Regions from separate parts of the Enterobacter sp. LM3 genome, predicted to be linked through region 3. Evidence: predicted binding sites of a transcription regulator. Region 3 holds the regulator's gene; each other region holds the start of a gene.
What was found. Region 3 encodes Fur, which represses iron uptake genes when iron is present. Its sites were predicted from a motif close to ATAATAATGAGAACNACTATCAA; they were not measured.

Region 1 (4,061 bases), on a different contig from region 3:
TCACAATCATAGAGATGGCATCTTCTTCGCTGATCCCGCGCTGCAGGCAGTAGAAGAGCTGGTCTTCTCCAATACGCGACGTCGTCGCTTCGTGTTCAAGCTGGGCACTGTTGTTACGGCACTCCACATACGGGAAGGTATGTGCGCCGCAGTCTGCGCCAATCAGCATGGAGTCACACTGGGTAAAGTTACGGGCATTGGTCGCCGTCGGCATGATTTTGACCAGCCCACGATAGCTGTTCTGGCTATGTCCGGCGGAAATGCCTTTTGAGATGATGGTCGACCGGGTGTTTTTACCGATGTGGATCATCTTGGTGCCGGTATCCGCCTGTTGATAGCCGCTGGTCAGCGCCACCGAGTAAAATTCACCGATGGAGTTATCCCCGCGCAGAATGCAGCTCGGGTATTTCCAGGTGATGGCAGAGCCGGTTTCCGACTGGGTCCAGGACATTTTGCTGTTTTCACCTTCACACAACGCTCGCTTGGTGACGAAGTTCAAAATGCCGCCCGTGTTGCCATCACCAGGGAACCAGTTTTGCACCGTGGAATATTTCACCTCGGCATCTTTATGAATGATGACTTCGACCACCGCCGCGTGAAGCTGGTAGCTGTCACGAACCGGGGCAGAACACCCTTCGATGTAGCTGACGTAGCTGCCTTCGTCCGCCACCAGGATGGTGCGTTCGAACTGACCGGTTTTTTCAGCATTAATGCGGAAATAGGTCGACAGCTCCATCGGGCAGCGCACGCCTTTTGGCACATAGATGAAGGTGCCATCAGAGGCCACCGCCGCGTTGAGTGCGGCAAAGAAATTATCGTTACCCGGCACGACGGTCCCGAGGTACTTTTTCACCAGATCAGGGTGATCGTGGATAGCTTCACCGAAGGAACAGAAAATGATGCCCTGTTCTGCCAGCTTCTCGCGATACGTGGTCGCCACCGACACGGAGTCAAAAATGGCATCCACCGCCACCTCTTTACCTTCACGAACCGGTACGCCGAGCTGATTAAACGCCTCTTCCACCTCTTTGCTCAGGAAGCTGTTTTCCGCCCCGGTTTGCTGTACCGCACCGGGCTGTGAGGCGCAGGTATCATCACAACTGCCGCAGGATGGCGCGGAGTAGTAGCTATAGTCCTGGTAATTCAGCTTGTCATAGTGCGCTTTCAGCCAGTGCGGCTCTTCCATCTCCAGCCAGGCACGGAAGGCATTCAGGCGGAATTCAAGCATCCACTCCGGCTCGTGGCGCTTGGCGGAAATCGCCCGCACGACATCTTCGTTAATGCCTTTCGCCAGTTCATCGGTCTGCAGCTGCGTGAAGAACCCCTCTTTGTAGTTAAGGTGTCCGCCGCTCCAGGTGTTCACATCATCAGTTGCTTCAGTATTACGAGACATAGCACCGCCTATACCCCAAAGCTTTCGCCGCAGCCGCATTCATTCTGGGCTTTCGGGTTATGAAATTTGAATAACTGGTTTAAGCCTTCGCGTACGTAATCCACTTCGGTGCCATCAATAAATGGCATCGCCTGGAGTGCGACGTACAATCTGGCTCCTTCGGTTTCAAAGACCAGATCGTCTTTCTCCGCCTGAGTGACGGTATCCAGCACATACCCAAAGCCCGCGCAGCCGGTTTGCTTAACACCTAAACGCAATCCCAGAATGTCTGGATTTTTCGCCACCAGCTCGTGGATATGCGCCGCAGCCGCTGGCGTTAGCGTTAAGCCGCGCCAGGCAAAGTCGGCAGGATTGAAGGTTTCTGAATGCAGTTCCATAGTTCCACCTCATCTGTTGAGCCACCAGGGCATAACATCATGTTAGTGATAACGATTATCACTTCAACCCCTTGCGAGCAGGGGCTTTCGGCTAAATCGCCCTTTCTGGCTGCTTTTATTAAGCATAGACCTTGTCAGGCGAAGCTGACGGGATGGATTTAATTGTTCAATGCATTGATAAATAATGCATTTATCAACAGAGATCGCCGAGGTCAGATGCAAATTAAAATATGCATCGGAAATGCCTATTTTTAAGATAGATTTTGAGACACCTGCGAACGTGTCATCGTCAATTCTGACGAGCAGTCTGACGACGACACCCTCCCGCCACAGATAACCCCTTATAAAACAAGAAAAGAAAATTTGGCACGTATCCTGCTTACTTGCGTTTACGGGACTGGGTTACCCAGTTAACTATCGCTTCATTTCTTAACAGGTCTGTTATTGATGAAAAAAATCGCAAGCGTCTGCCCCTATTGTGGTGCGGGCTGCAAATTAAATCTTGTCGTTGAAAATAACCGTATTCTCCGTGCCGAAGCAGCAGAGGGCGTGACAAACCAGGGAACCCTGTGTCTGAAAGGCTTTTACGGCTGGGATTTTCTCAACGATACCCGCCTGCTCACCCCCCGCCTGACGCAACCGATGATCCGCTACCACAAAGGCGAAGCATTCACACCCGTCACCTGGGAAGAGGCTATCCGCTATACCGCCCACAGGCTCAACGCCATCAAAACAGAGTTTGGCCCACGCTCAATTATGACCACCGGCTCCTCCAGAGGGACAGGTAATGAAACAAACTATGTGATGCAAAAATTTGCCCGCGCGGTGCTTAACACCAATAACGTGGATTGCTGCGCCCGCGTCTGCCACGGCCCTTCCGTTGCGGGTCTGCAGGAAACACTTGGTAATGGCGCGATGAGTAATTCAATAAACGATATTGAAAACTCAAAATGCCTGCTGGTATTTGGCTACAACTGCGCAGATTCTCACCCCATCGTCGCCCGGCGCGTGCTGAAAGCCCGTGAGAATGGCGCAAAAATCATTGTTTGCGATCCGCGACGTATTGAAACCGCCCGCATTGCCGATCAGCATCTGCAGCTGAAAAACGGCAGCAATATGGCGCTGGTCAATGCCTTTGGCTACGTGCTGCTGGAAGAAGAGTTGTACGACAAAAACTACGTCGCACGTTTCACTGAGGGGCTTGAGGCCTACCGGCAGACAATTAAAGATTATGCTCCCGAGAACGTCGAACACCTGACCGGTATTCCGGCCCGCGACATTCGCCAGGCGATGCGTACGTTCGCGGCGGCACCTTCCGCCACCGTTATGTGGGGCATGGGCGTTACGCAGTTTGGCCAGGCCGTGGATGTGGTAAAAGGCCTCTCCAGCCTGGCGCTGCTGACCGGTAACCTGGGACGTCCAGCGGTAGGCGTCGGGCCTGTGCGCGGGCAGAATAATGTACAGGGAGCGTGTGACATGGGCGTTTTGCCCAACATGTTCCCCGGCTATCAGGACGTGACCGACCCGGCGGTCAGGCAGAAATTTGCCGATGCCTGGGGAATAGACGTGAACAAGATGGACGATCGCGTCGGAACACGCATCACCGAAGTCCCGCACCTTGCGCTGGAAGGTAAGGTCAAAGCCTATTACATCATGGGGGAAGATCCGCTTCAGACCGAAGCCGATCTGGGCCTGGTACGCAGCGGTTTCGGGGCGCTCGATTTTGTGGTCGTACAGGACATCTTCATGACCAAGACCGCTGAAGTGGCGGACGTACTGCTTCCGGCGACCTCCTGGGGCGAACATGGCGGTGTCTTTACCTGTGCCGATCGCGGCTTCCAGCGTTTCGGGAAAGCGATTGAGGCCAGCGGTAACGTGAAGCGCGACTGGGAAATCATCAGCCTGCTGGCAACGGAGATGGGCTACCCGATGCATTACGAATCTAACCAGCAGATCTGGGATGAAATGCGCGAGCTGTGCCCGCTGTTCTACGGCGTGACGTATGAAAAAATGGGTGAGATGGGCCATGTTCAGTGGCCGTGTCCAACGCTCGACCATCCAGGTACCCCGTATTTATACAAAGACAATCAGTTCGACACGCCTTCCGGCAAAGGCCAGCTCTTTGCCGCCGCCTGGCGCGCTCCGGCTGAGACGCCGGATGAAGACTATCCGCTGGTGCTCTGCACGGTGCGCGAAGTTGGACACTACTCCTGCCGGTCAATGACCGGAAACTGTGCCGCGCTACAAAGCCTGGCCGACGAACCGGGCCGGGTACAGATGAACCCAGCCGA
Region 2 (4,061 bases), on a different contig from region 3:
CGCCCGTAACCTGCATGACCTGCTGATGGCCGCCCCTGCAGGCCTGCGCGCGACGATGGGCCTCGATCCAGGCCTGCGTACCGGCGTAAAAGTGGCGGTGGTTGATGGCACCGGTAAACTGGTGGCCACCGACACCATTTATCCGCATACCGGGCAGGCAGCAAAAGCGGCTGTAGCGGTTGCGGCGCTGTGCGAAAAACACAACGTTGAGCTGGTTGCCATCGGTAACGGTACTGCATCTCGCGAAACCGAGCGTTTCTACCTCGACGTTCAGAAACAGTTCCCGAAAGTCACGGCACAGAAAGTGATCGTCAGTGAAGCGGGTGCATCGGTCTATTCCGCCTCTGAACTGGCAGCGCTGGAATTCCCGGATCTGGACGTTTCCCTGCGTGGTGCCGTTTCAATCGCTCGCCGTCTGCAGGATCCGCTGGCGGAGCTGGTGAAGATCGACCCGAAATCTATTGGTGTCGGCCAGTATCAGCACGACGTGAGCCAGACTCAGCTGGCGCGTAAGCTGGATGCGGTAGTGGAAGACTGCGTAAACGCCGTCGGCGTAGACCTGAACACCGCCTCCGTCCCCCTGCTGACCCGCGTGGCGGGCTTAACCCGCATGATGGCACAGAACATCGTCACCTGGCGTGATGAGAATGGTCAGTTCCAGAACCGCCAGCAGTTGTTGAAGGTAAGCCGTCTGGGGCCAAAAGCCTTTGAGCAATGCGCGGGCTTCCTGCGCATCAACCACGGCGATAACCCTCTGGATGCGTCAACCGTTCACCCGGAAGCCTACCCCGTTGTCGAGCGCATTCTGGCGGCCACACAGCAGGCGCTAAAAGATCTGATGGGCGATAACAGCGCGCTGCGCAACCTGAAAGCCTCTGATTTCACCGACGAACAGTTCGGCGTGCCAACCGTTACCGACATCATCAAGGAGCTGGAAAAACCGGGCCGCGATCCGCGTCCTGAGTTTAAGACGGCGACCTTTGCCGACGGTGTCGAGACCATGAACGACCTGCTACCAGGTATGGTGCTGGAAGGTGCGGTCACTAACGTCACCAACTTTGGTGCGTTTGTGGATATCGGCGTGCATCAGGATGGTCTGGTTCACATTTCATCGCTGGCCGATAAGTTCGTTGAAGACCCGCATACCGTGGTCAAAGCGGGCGATATCGTGAAGGTGAAAGTGCTGGAAGTGGATCTGCAGCGCAAACGTATCGCCCTGACTATGCGCCTGGACGAGCAGCCCGGTGAAACCAACGCACGCCGTGGCGGCAATGGTGGAGGCCGCGAGCAGCAGCGTCCTGCAGCCAAAGCAGCGAAGCCGCGTGGGCGTGACGCCCAGCCTGCGGGTAACAGCGCGATGATGGATGCGCTGGCGGCGGCGATGGGTAAGAAGCGCTAACCCTTCACCCTCTCCCCAATGGGGAGAGGGGAATTTAATTAACTCGCTGACCCAACGTTACTCATCAAATATGAAACCGATTGCATATCCATATTTAAACCACTAATTATCCTTCCGTTAACAAACTCCCGCGTTTTACTTTTTTCCGCATTTCATAAAATATTGAGCAAGGTCAAACAGGCCGTAAATTCATACCCAAAACTACATTCCGTCACAGTTTTATGATTGATGATAAAAACTATTCTCATTATCATCACAGAGTAGATAATTTAACCTCTCGTGGAATCAGGCATTATGCAATTCACTCCAGACAGTGCATGGAAAATCACCGGTTTTACCCGTGAAATTAGCCCAGCCTATCGGCAAAAGCTGCTGTCGCTGGGCATGCTACCCGGCTCATCATTCCAGGTCGTGCGCGTTGCCCCGTTAGGAGATCCTGTTCATATCGAAACCCGACGTGTGAATCTGGTTCTGCGTAAAAAAGACCTCGCATTAATAGAAGTCGAAGCCTTATCCCGATAACAAGCCAGCGGTTTCAGTGAGTTTACGATAATGAAAAAATTAACTATTGGCTTAATTGGCAATCCTAATTCCGGCAAGACCACGCTATTTAACCAGCTGACGGGTGCGCGCCAGCGCGTCGGTAACTGGGCGGGCGTGACGGTTGAGCGTAAAGAAGGCCAGTTCGCGACAACAGACAATCAGGTCACGCTGGTTGACCTGCCAGGCACGTATTCGTTAACCACCATCTCGTCACAAACGTCTCTCGATGAGCAGATTGCCTGTCACTATATTCTGAGCGGCGACGCCGATTTGCTCATTAACGTCGTGGATGCCTCGAATCTGGAGCGCAACCTGTATCTGACGCTGCAACTGCTGGAGCTGGGTATTCCCTGCATTGTGGCGCTCAACATGCTCGACATCGCGGAAAAGCAAAAGCTGCGCATAGATGTCGATGCCCTCGCCACGCGCCTGGGCTGCCCGGTTGTCCCGCTGGTTTCCACCCGCGCACGGGGTATTGATGCCCTGAAGATGACCATCGACCGTCACGTGAGCAATCAGGATGTTGAGCTGGTGCATTATGCACAGCCGCTGCTGCGCGAAGCCGGCCAGTTGGCGCAAGAGATGGACAAAAGCATGCCGGAAAAACAGCGTCTGTGGCTCGGGTTGCAGATGCTGGAAGGCGATATCTACAGTCGCGCCTATGCAGGCGATGCGGCAGATAAGCTGGATGTTGCACTGGCACGTCTGAGTGGCGAGCTGGATGACCCTGCGTTACACATCGCCGACGCACGCTACCAGACCATTGCGGCCATTTGCGATGTGGTCAGTAACGCTCTGACGGCTGAGCCAAGCCGCTTTACCGCCGCCGTGGATAAAGTGGTGCTCAACCGCTTCCTTGGTTTGCCGATCTTTTTACTGGTGATGTACCTGATGTTCCTGCTCGCCATTAACATCGGCGGCGCACTCCAGCCGATTTTCGATGCGGGTTCCGTCGCGATATTCGTGCACGGTATTCAGTGGGTGGGTTATACCCTGCACTTCCCGGAATGGCTGACTATTTTCCTCGCCCAGGGGATCGGTGGCGGTATCAACACCGTTCTGCCGCTGGTACCGCAAATCGGCATGATGTACTTGTTCCTCTCCTTCCTTGAGGATTCCGGTTACATGGCGCGCGCGGCCTTCGTGATGGATCGTCTGATGCAGGCGCTGGGTCTGCCGGGTAAATCCTTCGTCCCACTGATTGTCGGTTTCGGTTGTAACGTGCCGTCGGTGATGGGCGCACGTACGCTGGATGCACCGCGCGAACGTCTGATGACCATCATGATGGCACCGTTTATGTCCTGCGGCGCACGCCTGGCTATCTTTGCGGTCTTTGCAGCGGCCTTCTTTGGTCAGCAAGGGGCTCTGGCGGTGTTCTCACTGTATGTACTCGGCATCGTCATGGCGATCCTGACGGGGTTGATGCTGAAACACACCATCATGCGTGGCGAAGCGTCACCGTTCGTGATGGAGCTTCCGGTGTATCACGTGCCACACCTTAAAAGCCTGGTGATCCAGACCTGGCAGCGCCTGAAAGGGTTTGTTCTGCGCGCCGGTAAAGTGATTGTCATCGTAAGCATCTTCCTGAGCGCACTGAACAGCTTCACCCTGAGCGGACAAGCGGCAGATAACATCAACGACTCCGCCCTCGCCTCCGTCAGCCGTGTCATCACACCGGTCTTCAAACCCATCGGTGTACATGAGGACAACTGGCAGGCGACCGTTGGCCTGTTCACGGGAGCGATGGCAAAAGAGGTGGTTGTTGGTACGCTGAACACCCTCTTTACCGCAGAAAACATTCAGGAACAGGCCTTCAACCCGGCAGAATTTAACCTCGGTGATGAACTGCTGGCTGCCGCAGAAGAGACCTGGCAGAGCCTGAAAGACACCTTTAGCCTGAGCGTGCTGGCGAACCCTATTGAAGCCAGTAAAGGCGATGGCGAAATGGCCACCGGCGCAATGGGTGTGATGAGCGAGAAATTTGGCAGCGCGTCTGCGGCCTATAGCTACCTGATCTTCGTGTTGCTCTATATTCCATGCATCTCCGTCATGGGGGCCATTGCCCGCGAGTCCAGCCGCGGCTGGATGGGCTTCTCTATCCTGTGGGGGCTAAACATTG
Region 3 (4,061 bases):
CCTGCGCGATAGCAGTTTCCGCAGGGTTGCCTGTTCTGCTATTATTGCCCTTATCCGTGGACAAATTGCGCCACCATACCATTAAGTTTCAAGAGGTTATTTTACTCATGGCAATCATCGGCATTTTCTTCGGCAGTGATACCGGCAATACCGAAAATATCGCAAAAAACATTCAAAAACAGCTCGGTAAAGACGTTGCCGATGTGCATGACATCGCCAAGAGCAGCAAAGAAGATCTCGAAGGTTATGACATTCTGCTGCTGGGTATCCCGACCTGGTACTATGGTGAAGCGCAGTGTGACTGGGATGATTTCTTCCCGACACTGGAAGAAGTCGACTTCAACGGCAAGCTGGTTGCACTGTTCGGCTGCGGCGATCAGGAAGATTACGCAGAATATTTCTGCGACGCGCTGGGCACCATCCGCGACATCATCGAGCCGCACGGCGCGGTAATCGTGGGTCACTGGCCAACAGCGGGCTACCACTTCGAAGCCTCTAAAGGTCTGGCGGACGACGATCACTTCGTCGGCCTGGCTATCGACGAAGATCGTCAGCCGGAACTGACTGCTGAGCGTGTTGATAAATGGGTTAAGCAGATCCGCGAAGAACTGAACCTGGACGACATTCTTAACGCCTGAGTTCTGACGTGGCGCAACTCCGGTTGCGCCCGCCAATCGGGTAAAACCGATTAAATTAATTGCTACAAACTTTTAACTTTTTCGTTCAAATCTGTACAATATTCCCCTGACAAAAAGTGGAAGCCATCGAACAAGTTTGTTGGTGATACCACGTTTTTATAAGCATACTTTGCTTGAGACTTGCAGTTTTCATTTAGGCATGGCAGTTCTATAATGAGACGCATTATCCCAAGTGCATTTTCTGTCACTTCCTTTATAGAAGTGAATCGTTTAGCAACAGGACAGATTCCGCATGACTGACAACAATACCGCATTAAAGAAGGCTGGCCTGAAAGTAACGCTTCCTCGATTAAAAATCCTTGAAGTGCTTCAGGGGCCAGACAACCACCATGTCAGCGCGGAAGACCTTTACAAGCGTCTTATCGACATGGGCGAAGAGATTGGGCTGGCCACTGTTTATCGTGTACTGAACCAGTTTGATGACGCGGGTATTGTGACCCGTCATAATTTCGAAGGCGGTAAATCTGTTTTCGAACTGACCCAACAGCAGCACCACGATCACCTGATCTGCCTTGATTGCGGTAAGGTCATTGAATTTAGCGATGATTCCATCGAAGCGCGCCAGCGTGAAATTGCCGCCCGTCATGGCATCCGCCTGACCAACCACAGCCTGTACCTGTACGGCCACTGTGCGGAAGGTGATTGCCGCGAAGACGAGCACGCGCACGACGCAAAATAAGTCTGCTTTCATACTCTGAGCCAGCCGAAAGGTTGGCTTTTTTTTGCCTGTAATCTGGCATAAAAAAAGCCCGGTAAGCGCAGTGCTACCGGGCGTCAAGACAGCTGATTATTTACTGTTATTACTGCGAATTTCTTTCCAGATCTGATCGCAACGCTTCGCCACTTCCTGATCGTTACCGGTCTTACGCGCCTGAATACAGGCCTGGTAATCCATCACGCGGACATTCTCCTGCGTCGCGAATTGCTCATGTGCTTTCTCTTTCTTCAGTACATTCAGCACGCTCTGACAGGCTTCAATTTTCTCCGGCGAACCTTCCGCCGTATTAATACAGGCGCTGTATGCCTCTTTCAGACGCGAGTCCTCTTTCGGTGCCTGAGGCTGTGCACAAGCCACCAACCCCGATGCCAGCAACGCGACGATTACGATTTTTTTCATCATGTGCAGTCTCCATCCCGGCGGGCTTAGCCCACCGGGGTGTTCATCAGAAGATTGTGAATGGGGCAATAACCATGAACTTCACGTCACGCTCATCCTGGAAGATGTTGCCGTAACCGCCCGCGTAGCTTGGGATATCAGAGTGGTTGTCATACTGGGTGAAGTGCAGCTTGAACATTGTTCCTTTTGCACGGCCATCCTGCAGGGTGTACATGGCATCCAGGCTGTAAGAGGACTCTTTCAGACGGTAGTTTGGATCGTAGTATGCGTCAGGTGTTGCCATATCGGCAGGTTTCGCATCCCAGGCGTAAGCGTAAGATGCCCCCACAGCCCAACCCGGCAGGTTCCAGTTTTTCAGATCATACATCGCGCCGAAGAACACCGCTTTTTCACCGTCGGCGTTGAAGTCTGAACGGTTATCCCACCAGATATCCAGACGACCGTTGGAGGAGGCGTAGGTTGGGGTCATACGCTGCAGGAAGTAGCCCTGCTGCCCTTCCGCCTTCACCCATGTCCCTTCCAGACGCAAATCAACCTGACCCACTTTGTAGCCGAAGGTCAGCGCCTGCAGCCACGCGGTGCCATCATAAATGTCATTGACGCCACCATTACTGACTTTATCGCGCGTACCGTAGAACTGGTAGCTGGTACTCAGCGGGCTACCCGCGATATCAAACTTATAGCTGGCTTTGGCAAAGTATTGATCGACATAACCTTGCGCCTGGCCAAAGGCCGCTTCAAGAACCAGATCGTTTTTGAAGTCGTATTTCGCACCCAGCGAGTGGAGGTAATCCACTTTGGTCTTTTTATCGTTCTGGTAGAACTTGTCCATTTCGATATGCCACGGTGCTTTATATTCGTTGGTCCACATATAGGAGAAACTCAACGCACCTGCATCACCGTAGTCAAAGTTGGCACCGGCTTCCGCCCCCTGATAAGTACCTGGCATAAAGCTCCAGTGTGGGGCTAACAGTGTTTGACCGGTTGGCTGAATATAACCACCACGCGCCCATACCGGGCCGTATTTGAATTTCGCGGCTGCTTTATACAGGCTAATACCGCTTTTATCCCCGGACCAGTCTTCATCGTACGCTTTATTGCTGGAGGAGAATGCGATTTCGTTCGGGTGGCCACTGTCACCGTTTTCCGCCATTTCAATGGCAGTGAATGCGGCAATATCCAGGCCGAACATATCGGCAGCATAACCGGACTGGAAGTCCAGGTTGGCGTTCCAGGTGGAATGAGCAAGGTTGGTTTTGTATTTGTCTTCAGTGACGTCTTTACGGTCACGTTCACGCTGCCAGTAATAAATACCGCCCGTGAGGGTAGAATCATCAACGAAACCTGCTGCCTTAGCCTCTGGTGCGACAACCAGGCCCGACATTGCTGTTACACCGGCAATAGCCAGCGCCAGCGCACTACGTTTGCCACTAAACGTACGCATAGATTATTCCTCTTTGACGAATTAAAACGCCTAAAACGGCGAAAAATAAAAATGACCTGTCGGTCAGGGGTAGTTAGAAATACCCTCGAATTAACTACCGCCTTTAGGTTATTTTTCGCGACGCGAATTATCAATGCTTTTCAGCGGGCAAAAGTCAGGATTATGACGAAGTGCACATAATTGGTAGTGATTTGTAACATTTCCATCAATGCGTGGATTTACAGGGAGAAAGAGATATTTTCAGGGGGAAAAGCCCATTATTTGCGCTTATTTTTTAGCCTTCAGATATTCCGTAAATATTCAAACTTTTTTTGAGTAAAATAAGTAGCACCTCATTGACCTCAATTTTCAGAAGGCAATATTTTAGCAACGCCTTAATGGCATGATCGTTAAATAAAAAAAACGCCGCAATTAGCGGCGTTTGTCTCTCATTGACCAGAGCAGCAATATTATTCGCCGATCTTAGCCCAGGTATCACGCAGACCCACGGTACGGTTAAATACCGGTTTTTCAGCCGTGCTGTAACGGCTGTCCAGGCAGAAATAACCTTCACGTTCGAACTGGAACGCTTTACCCGCTTCAGCCGCCTTCAGGGACGGTTCAGCATAGCCCTGCTTGATCAGCAGAGATTCCGGGTTGATGACCGCCAGGAAGTCATCTGCCGCACCAGGGTTAGGTACGCTGAACAGGCGGTCGTACAGGCGAATTTCGACCGGTAGCGCGTGTGCTGCGCTTACCCAGTGGATAACGCCTTTCACTTTACGGCCATCCGCCGGATCTTTACTCAGGGTGTCAGCATCAT

Region 1: the regulator Fur is predicted to act here: its motif matches at 1,810-1,832, upstream of sufA (Fe-S cluster assembly scaffold SufA).
Region 2: the regulator Fur is predicted to act here: its motif matches at 1,631-1,653, upstream of feoA (ferrous iron transporter A).

The regions. Positions count from the first base shown of each region.
Region 1 covers NZ_JBJURN010000006.1:72,427-76,487, reverse strand. Annotated here, with positions in the region: gene sufB (Fe-S cluster assembly protein SufB) at 1-1,393, opposite strand, end outside; gene sufA (Fe-S cluster assembly scaffold SufA) at 1,402-1,770, opposite strand; gene fdhF (formate dehydrogenase subunit alpha) at 2,218-4,061, shown strand, end outside.
Region 2 covers NZ_JBJURN010000022.1:16,593-20,653, reverse strand. Annotated here, with positions in the region: gene ACJ9N4_RS18645 (Tex family protein) at 1-1,399, shown strand, start outside; gene feoA (ferrous iron transporter A) at 1,694-1,921, shown strand; gene feoB (Fe(2+) transporter permease subunit FeoB) at 1,952-4,061, shown strand, end outside.
Region 3 covers NZ_JBJURN010000001.1:424,656-428,716, forward strand. Annotated here, with positions in the region: gene fldA (flavodoxin FldA) at 108-638, shown strand; gene fur (ferric iron uptake transcriptional regulator) at 931-1,377, shown strand; gene chiQ (ChiQ/YbfN family lipoprotein) at 1,486-1,815, opposite strand; gene chiP (chitoporin ChiP) at 1,862-3,259, opposite strand; gene glnS (glutamine--tRNA ligase) at 3,709-4,061, opposite strand, start outside.